One region of the Haliea sp. genome, then DNA from elsewhere that is predicted to be linked to it. Evidence: predicted binding sites of a transcription regulator. Region 1 holds the regulator's gene; the other holds the start of a gene.
The links. Region 1 encodes FNR, which switches genes on or off when oxygen is low (the NO sensors DNR and NnrR bind a similar motif). Its sites were predicted from a motif close to TTGATNNNNATCAA; they were not measured.

Region 1 (4,819 bases):
TTCAGGACTACAGCCCGGACGTCGATGCGGTGATGACCAATGCCCAGGCGGCGGTCACGCAGGCGAAGCAGCTGGGCCGCAACTGTGTACACCTCTACCAGCCCAGCGAGGATACAGTGCGCAACCTGCGCAGCGAGCAGCGCCGCTCGCGCAAGGCGTTGGAGGACGAACTCTCCAGCGAGCGCTTCATGTTGCGCGCCCAGCCGATTGTAAAGACGGCAATGACCGGCGAGAGCCCCACAACGCGCCACTACGAACTGTTGCTGGCCATGCGTGACAAGAGCGGCAAGCTCAGCTCGCCCCAGAACTTCATCACCTCGGCCGAACGCCACGGCATCATGACCCTGGTGGATCGCTGGGTGGTGCGCGAAGCGTTCATGTGGATAAACTCATTGATGGATGCCCAGAAGGTCGTCCCGAGTGTAGCGATCAACCTGTCTGGGGCCAGCGTTACCGACGATGCCTTCCTGGACTTCCTGTTCGAGCAGATATCGGAGTTCGGTGTAGGCACCAACCGCCTGTGCTTCGAAATCACCGAAACCGGCACCATTTCCAACCTGGTGAAAGCGGCGGATTTCGTGCGGGCTTTCCGCAATATCGGCTGCAAGTTCTCCATCGATGACTTTGGCACCGGGCTGGCGAGCCACAATTACCTGCGCGAGCTGCCGGTGGACTACGTCAAGATCGACGGCAGCTTCATCACCAGCATCGACCAGGACAGCAACGATTACGCCATGGCGCGCTCGATCAACGACCTCGCCCACTTCCTCGGACAGGAAACCATTGCCGAATCCGTAGAGAATGAGAACATCATTCGCAAACTCCAGGAAATTGGTGTTGACTACCTGCAGGGCTGGGGTATTGGACGACCAAAACCGCTTGCGGAGGTCACCATGGATCTGTCGAGTATCGAAAAATGAGCCCGCGGAGCGATCCGCTGGACGTCGCATCGATCGGCGGTGTGCCCGCTGCCTATGATGACCTGGTGGCGGCCCTGTACCGCGGCCCACTGGAAAACCCGCCCTGGTCCTCAGCGCTCCCCCTGCTACGCAGCCTCGTTGAGTGTCAGGTGGTCTCACTGGTCCTGCGGCCACCCGCAGAAGACGATCGCGGCGTCATCCTGAACAGTGTGCGGCCAGCGGCGGACGGCACCGCCGCCCGGCCGCTTTCCGACCCGGCAGATTGGGAGGTCACCGCCTACCGCGAACAGTTTTTCGCGCTGGACCCGTTCGTCAATCTGCCGCCCGACAAGGTGGTGGCACTGGAGGACATTCTCAGCGACGATGAGCTGGTCGCCTCGGAGTATTACGAGCACTACCTGAAGTCCGCGGGGCTGTTTCGCATTCTCGGCCTGGACACGGTGGAGCCCGGAGGGATGCTGGCACGCCTGCGATTTTCCCGGCGCCACACTGAGCCGCCCTTCAACGACGACGAGCGCGCTGCCATTGCCCGCATCGCGCCCCACCTGCGTCTCTCCATCCAGCTGTATGCCACCCTGGGGCGCACCGCCTCGGAGCGCAACCTGTACGCCGGCGCCGTGGAACAGCTGGCGGTGGCCACCATCGTGCTCGACGAGCAGGGCCGCGTACTCAGCGCCAACACCGTCGCACGCGCGCTTCTGGAGGGCGACAACGGCCTCAGCGTACGTGGACAACACCTGGTCATTGAAGGGCGGGACAAGAATCGCGAGCTGCAGACCGCACTGGACACCATCATCAAGGCCCTGCACCGGGGCGAGGCGTCGGTCATCCGTGCCCTGCGCGTACCGCGCGGCGGTGATCGGGCGCAGCTGGGGCTGGTACTGCGCCCGGTCCCGGTTTCAGAGTGGGGTGAGGGCCAGTCCAGCCCCTGCGTTGCCGTGTTCATTTCCGACCCGGACCTGAATGAGCCCAGCTCTCAGGGCACCCTTGGCCAGCTGTTTGACCTCACCCCTGCCGAAGCCAACCTTGCCATCCTGCTGTCGCGGGGACTGAGCCTCGCTGAGGTGTCTGAGGCACAGAATATCTCGCAGCACACCGCCCGTGCCCAGCTCAAGTCCATTTTCGCCAAAACCGGCGTTTCGCGGCAGGCGGAACTGGTGCGACTGGTGCTGAAAAGTGTGGCCTCGCTGGGCTAGGAAATCGTTTTGCGAGCTGGCCCACAGAGGTTCAGTAGCCCTGTCAAATACACTATACTGCGCGTTACAAACCAGGGGAGTCACGCATGTCCATGCGCCTGCAAGATGTCAGTGAAACTGCGCCCTTGCGCTCGTGCACCCACGAGTACAAGGTCAACTGCGAAACCTGCCGCCTCAGCAAAGTCTGCCTGCCACTGGCCATCAACCACCAGGACCTGGAACAGCTGGAAAACATCATCCAGCGCAGCAAGCCGCTGCAGAAGAACGAACTGCTCTACCACGAAGGTACTCCGTTCCAGTCCATCTACGCCGTGCGCTCGGGTGCCGTAAAGGGCTATCGCACCACCAGCGACGGTCGCGAGCAGGTTACCGGCTTCTATTTCCCCGGCGAAATCCTCGGTATGGACGGCATCAGCAACAACAGCCACGCCTCCTCGGCGCGGGCGCTGGAGACCTCGGCCATCTGCGCCATACCTTTTGATTCCCTGGAGCGCCTGAGCGCCTCCATGCCCAGCCTTCAGCGCCACCTGTTCCAGCTCATGAGCCGTGAAATCACCGAGGATCAGCTGCTGATCACACTGCTCAGCAAAAACTCCGCTGACGAGCGCGTCGCCACCCTGTTGCTCAGCATTGCCAGCCGCAACGCGCGGCGCAACCTGAGCGCCAGCCAGTTCCGCCTGCCCATGTCGCGGGTGGATATCGGCAACTACCTGGGCCTGACCGTGGAAACCATCAGCCGGGTCTTCAGCAGGATGCAGAAAAACGGCATCCTCTGCGTCGACAACAAGGAAATCGAAATCCTGGATCAGGAAGCCCTGCAGCTGGCAGCCAACATCGCCAACTGACACCTCAAGCGGGAAGACCCCGCCGATTCTTGATCTGCATCATGGCCGCGGGCGAGCGGCCCGGTACACTTCGCCTGTGCCCGGCACCAGTCATTCTTTGGGGAGAAAAAAAACACATGATCCAGCACACGATCGGTCTTCTGACCAAACCCGGCGCCCAGTGGCGCAGCGTTGCCGGCCTGCCGACCAGCAGCCAGAACATCCTGGTGCTCTACCCCTGGGTGCTCGCCCTGATTCCTGCGGTTGCCTGGTATTTCGGCACCACCGACGTGGGCTGGACAGTGGGCAACGGGCCCGCCATACGCCTGACCTATGACAGCGCGCTACAACTCTGCATCCTGTTCTACTTCGCCATGGTCGGCTGCGTCGTCGCGGTGGGTTACTTCATCCACTGGATGGCGGGCACCTATGGGGCGGAAACATCCTTCGCCAAGGGCATCGTGGTCGCGGGTCTCACCGCTACACCGATGTTTGTCTTCGGCGCGGCGGGGTTCTACCCCCTGCTCTGGGTCGACCTGCTGATTGGGGTGGTAGCGGTGAGCTGGTCTGTGTATCTGCTCTACCTGGGCATCCCCATCATGATGAATATTCCGGAGGAGCGGGGTTTCCTGTTCTCTACCGCCGTGGTCGGTGTCGGCCTGGTTATCCTGGTATCGCTGCTGGTGACCACGGTGTTCCTCTGGGATCTCGGCGCAGGGCCAGCATTTACCGATGTGTAAAGGCATTTATCGAGCGGGCGATCTGCCTGACATTACTGACAGTGGAAACAAGACATGAGTGAACTCAACGCTGCACTGGAGCACTCGACCTACAACTACAAGGTCGTTCGCCAGTTTGCCATCATGACGGTCGTGTGGGGTATCGTGGGGATGCTGGTTGGCGTCCTGATCGCCGCCCAGCTCGCCTTCCCCATCCTCAACTTCGACCTGCCCTGGACCAGCTTCGGGCGCCTGCGCCCGCTGCACACCAACGCGGTGATCTTCGCGTTTGGCGGCAGCGCGCTGTTCGCGACATCGTACTACGTGGTTCAGCGCACCACCCAGGCGCGGCTGATTTCCGACAAGCTGGCGGCCTTCACGTTCTGGGGCTGGCAGGCGGTGATCGTGCTGGCGGCGGTGACGCTGCCACTGGGGATGACCTCTTCCAAGGAATACGCCGAGCTGGAATGGCCCATCGACCTGCTGATCGCCGTGGTCTGGGTCAGCTACGCCATCGTGTTCTTCGGTACCATCGCCAAGCGCAAGGTGAGCCACATCTACGTCGCCAACTGGTTCTTCGGCGGGTTCATCCTCACCGTGGCGGTCCTGCACATCATCAACAGTGCGGCGATTCCGGTCGGCCTTACAAAGTCCTACTCGGCCTACTCCGGCACCGTGGATGCCATGGTACAGTGGTGGTACGGGCACAACGCGGTGGGCTTTTTCCTGACCGCCGGCTTCCTGGGCATGATGTACTACTTCGTCCCCAAGCAGGCTGAACGCCCCGTATACTCCTACCGCCTGAGTATCGTGCACTTCTGGGCCCTGGTCGCCGTCTACATCTGGGCCGGCCCTCACCACCTTCACTACACCGCCCTGCCCGACTGGGCCCAGAGCCTGGGCATGGTCATGTCCATCATACTGCTCGCTCCCTCCTGGGGCGGCATGATCAACGGCATGATGACTCTGTCGGGCGCCTGGCACAAACTGCGCACCGATCCGATCCTGCGCTTCATGGTGGCCAGCCTGTCCTTCTACGGCATGTCTACCTTTGAAGGCCCGATGATGTCGATCAAGACGGTAAACGCCCTGTCCCACTATACCGACTGGACCATCGGCCACGTGCACTCCGGTGCCCTGGGCTGGGTTGCCATGATCTC
Region 2 (4,819 bases), on a different contig from region 1:
CGATGCACATAGACGCCATCCAGGAACAAAATATGAAAGTGAATGTTGAGGTTAAGGGCGCTGCCGAAGCGCTGGATCAACGTCACTGCCCCGGTAGCGCCATCCTTGAGCGAGAATCCGGTCTTGTGGATCAGGTGGGTGGAGATCGCCCGGTAAACGATGCGCAGCACCTTGCCCATGGCCTGGGGGTAGGCCGCAAACAGGAAGCGCAGTGGGAAGGGGAAGCTGATGACCCACTGGCGAAGCGGGACATCGGGAAACACCTCATCGGCCAGTAGGGCGGCGGTCTCGGCCATGCGGCGGGCGCCACAACTGGGGCAGAACCCGCGCTTCTTGCAGGAAAACGCTACAAGTCGTTCGAAATGACATTTGTCACAGCGTACCCGGAGAAAGCCGTGTTCGAGGCGGCCGCACTTCAGGTAGGCCTCAAATTCCTGGTGGACATGGTCTGGCAGGGATTTGCCCTGCTGAGCCAATTGGTCCACAAGGGCAGGGTAGTGCGCTTCGACGAGCTGGTAGAGTAGTGTCTGCTCGGGTTGATGGCGCTCGTAGGTGGTTTTGCCAAGGCCATCCCTGCCTTGTGCCAACATGGTGGTTTCGCCTTGGAGACCTGAAGACCGAACAAACCAGCCTGTATCGGGAGGCCGGATAATGCCACATCCGAAGTGGCCCGCGAGCCTGTCGCGATTCATCCGATGCGGTAGGTTGCCGAGGGGAAGAAGGTGTAAGACACTCGCTGCCCACGTCACTACAGAGCGAATGCGGGTAGTGACGTGGGCGCCCGCACGCTCCGCGCCGGTGCGAGCGCGATCCAGCTTTATTCGGCGCTGATCTATCAGGGCTTTTCGCTGGCCGAGGATATCGCCCGCGGCCTCGATCAGCGCGCCGCCGAGGAAGGGCTGACCAGCCTGTCGGAACTGACCGGGACCGGGGTCGAGGACTGGCTGTAACAATGACCGGTCAGGCCGGGCGGACGGTGCGCGTCCGCCCGGGCCGGCATCTTATCCCTTGCCGCGCGCCGCGCCATTGGCGCCTTGCGGCGCGGCGGCTTTCGCCTCGGGCTTCGCATCCTTGGCAGCTTCCGGCGCGGCTGTCTTCGCCGCCGCGGGCGCCGTGTTCTTGGCCGGCTTTTCCGCCTCAGCCCCAGCCTGCGGCGGCCTGCTGGCATCGAGGATATGCGACATGCCATGCACGACATGGCTGGCATGGCCGACGATCAGCGGATCGGGCGGCGTGGCAATGGACGGATCCTTGCCCGGATAATCCAGCGTCGACAGGAAATGCCGCATGCAGTTCAGCCGCGCCCGTTTCTTGTCGTTCGACTTCACGATGACCCAGGGCGCGTCGGCGGTGTCGGTATAGAAGAACATCGCCTCCTTGGCCTCGGTATATTCGTCCCATTTCCCCAGCGAGGCCTTGTCGATCGGGCTGAGCTTCCACTGCTTCAGCGGATCGGTCTCGCGCGCCTTGAAGCGGCGGCGCTGCTCCTCTCGGGTGACCGAGAACCAGTATTTGTAAAGCCGGATGCCCGAACGGGCCAGCATCCGTTCGAATTCCGGCGCCTGACGCATGAATTCCAGATATTCCGAAGGGGTGCAGAAGCCCATCACCCGCTCGACCCCGGCGCGGTTGTACCAGCTGCGGTCATAGAAGGTCATCTCGCCCGAGGTCGGCAGATGGTTGATATAGCGCTGGAAATACCATTGCCCGCGCTCTTCGTCGGTGGGCTTGTTCAGCGCCACGACCCGGGCAAAGCGCGGGTTGAGATGTTCGTTGAAGCGCTTGATCGTGCCACCCTTGCCGGCGGCATCGCGGCCCTCGAAGAGGATGACGAATCTCTGCCCGGTCTCCAGCGCCCATTTCTGCACCTTCAGAAGCTCGGCCTGAAGCTTCGCCTTCTCGATCTCGTAACCCTTGCGGGCGATGCGGCGGGCATAAGGATATTTGCCGCTTTCAAAGGCCGCACGCACCTGGTCGGGGGTCACGGTCGGAAAGCGCTTCGGACCGGTTCCTTCGGACGGGCTGGCCGCAGCAGGTTCGGAGAGAACGGCATGGTTCGGGCTGTCATCAGGCATCGCATTTCCCTTTCAATTTTTAATAAACCGAATGAGCATAACCGACATATAACCGTCACGCCTTGCGCTGGATCAAATCATTCCCGCTTTTCCGCGACAAGATACCGCTCTAACCTGCCCGAAAACCAAGCGGAGTCCCCTATGCTGACCATTCACGGCGTCACCCGGTCGCGCGCCTCGAAGGATAGGAAATATTAACGGCCTATCGAGAGTAGACATCCTCGCTGATTGTGTCGACTGGACCTGCTGACCTGTCGAAGTTTCCTGCTATTGACCCGAAAACCCTGTTCGCGGCGTTGAGCATGCCATTCAAATCCGTTCATTCCTGAACGAGAGTACGCAACAGCTCATGCCATGCGGTTTTCACTGGCTTCCTTGCTGGTGTAGTGCTGTTGTGCTGGAATCCTTCCCAGCGAAAAGCGGCAACGCCCCAGGTGGCGCTCTGGTCGGTGGCACTAGCAATGGCCGAGCCGGCGTTTCCTGTTCCTTCTGGCGCAGGTGGTCCAGGATCCGGTCGATGACGTCCTGGTCCTCGATACACGCGATGACCCTGGCAGGTCCACCGCAGCGGGCGCAGACCCTGATGTCTATATTGAAAACACGCTTTAGCCGTTGAGCCCAGGTCATTGCGGCATGACGCTCGGCGGATGTGCGGACTTCTGCGTTGGAGATGGACTTGATGCCTTTACCGCGCCTGGCTGGTGTGACCAGCCCTCGCCAGCGATGGTTCGGTGCCAGGACGCCGTGGTAGCGGGTGAGATTGACCCTCGGTTTTGGTGCCAGAGCAGCTAACCGCGCAATGAAATCCACCGGGTCGAAGGCCACCTGTGTCGTTCCATCCCGGTACGGTGTCTTCAGGGTGTAAACCACCTTGCCAGTGGCACTCAGTGAAAGGCGGGGAACTGCCACGGCAGGGCGGGCAATATACCGGCAGAGATGTTCACGCTTGTCTTTTTGATGCCCCTCACAGCTGACACCGGCGTGCAGAGAAGCCATTGGCCTTGGCCACCCGCTCCAGTCCTGGATCGGGGCGCTCCAGTGGCCGGATGGTGCGAATCATGAAGGCCTTTCGCCCTTGCTGGGGACCAACGGCGATTCGATACGAGACGGAACTACCCAGAATCTGGGGCATGGCATCGGTATCCTCGGCGGGGTCGAGGTCCAGCCAGGCACTCTCGGTGTCCTGTTCCAGCAAGCCCTGGCGTTCGAGGCAGCGGCCGACGCGCTGGCTGATCAGTTGAACCAACTCCTCCAACTCGCCTTTGTCCGGTGCTTTGACGCGCTGAAAGCGGGGCGGTCTGTTGTCGCGATGCACATAGACGCCATCCAGGAACAAAATATGAAAGTGAATGTTGAGGTTAAGGGCGCTGCCGAAGCGCTGGATCAACGTCACTGCCCCGGTAGCGCCATCCTTGAGCGAGAATCCGGTCTTGTGGATCAGGTGGGTGGAGATCGCCCGGTAAACGATGCGCAGCACCTTGCCCATGGCCTGGGGGTAGGCCGCAAACAGGAAGCGCAGTGGGAAGGGGAAGCTGATGACCCACTGGCGAAGCGGGACATCGGGAAACACCTCATCGGCCAGTAGGGCGGCGGTCTCGGCCATGCGGCGGGCGCCACAACTGGGGCAGAACCCGCGCTTCTTGCAGGAAAACGCTACAAGTCGTTCGAAATGACATTTGTCACAGCGTACCCGGAGAAAGCCGTGTTCGAGGCGGCCGCACTTCAGGTAGGCCTCAAATTCCTGGTGGACATGGTCTGGCAGGGATTTGCCCTGCTGAGCCAATTGGTCCACAAGGGCAGGGTAGTGCGCTTCGACGAGCTGGTAGAGTAGTGTCTGCTCGGGTTGATGGCGCTCGTAGGTGGTTTTGCCAAGGCCATCCCTGCCTTGTGCCAACATGGTGGTTTCGCCTTGGAGACCTGAAGACCGAACAAACCAGCCTGTATCGGGAGGCCGGATAATGCCACATCCGAAGTGGCCCGCGAGCCTGTCGCGATTCATCCGATGCGGTAGGTTGCCGAGGGGAAGAAGGTGTAAGACACTCGCTGCCCACGTCACTACAGAGCGAATGCGGGTAGTGACGTGGGCGCCCGCACTCAAGAGCAAAAACGCAGTGGCGCGCCTGCTCCACGTAATTTCGGGGTGGTTCCACTGGAAGCATCCCGCAAAGTAACAGTATCTGAGGATTTTCGGGCTCGAAACTGCTTTCAGAGTAGCCAATGCATAATTTCGGATCGGCTCCGGATAATCAGCACATCAGGTATCCGAGAAAAACCACCCCGGTTCGGGTCGAATTCTTTGTGACGCCCGTATTCCGTGTTCGTATAGTGGACCCACTAAAACGCGGCCACTGCGGAAAAGTGGCAAGGAGGACCCCACCTTGCATTCGCAAACGGGGCAGGCAGAGTCCGGTAGTTTTGGAATCCGCCGAAAGCGTCAGTCAGGACCACATGTGACGCAGCGGTCAGTGATGACCGGGTCCATCTTCGAACCATCGGGTGCCGCAAGTCCGGGTACCGCGCCTTCCAATCTCTCCCGCTGGTTACGGGGATCTGTTACACAACCGCTGTTGGTGACAGGGCACTCGTGCCCTGGATATTCAACAGTTTCTTCAACCCTGCAAACGCGCTGGCGGTCAGTGCGTTCTGTTTTTCTAAGAAAGGAGGTAAATCTATTCCGGCCTCAGGCTGGATAACCGTTGGTTGGCACGGGCCAGTTTCCATTAGGAAACACACCGTGTTGTCTA

Region 2: the regulator FNR is predicted to act here: its motif matches at 2,138-2,151, upstream of ppk2 (polyphosphate kinase 2).

What each region holds. Positions count from the first base shown of each region.
Region 1 covers NZ_JAWKZJ010000008.1:50,556-55,374, forward strand. The annotation lists gene R3E49_RS14405 (DUF1631 family protein) at 1-920, shown strand, start outside; gene R3E49_RS14410 (helix-turn-helix transcriptional regulator) at 917-2,116, shown strand; gene fnr (fumarate/nitrate reduction transcriptional regulator Fnr) at 2,203-2,961, shown strand; gene R3E49_RS14420 (Yip1 family protein) at 3,078-3,680, shown strand; gene ccoN (cytochrome-c oxidase, cbb3-type subunit I) at 3,735-4,819, shown strand, end outside.
Region 2 covers NZ_JAWKZJ010000005.1:162,794-167,612, reverse strand. The annotation lists partial or broken gene R3E49_RS11090 (transposase) at 1-590, opposite strand, end outside; gene R3E49_RS11085 (hypothetical protein) at 774-950, shown strand; gene ppk2 (polyphosphate kinase 2) at 1,002-2,075, opposite strand; partial or broken gene R3E49_RS11075 (transposase) at 2,439-3,972, opposite strand.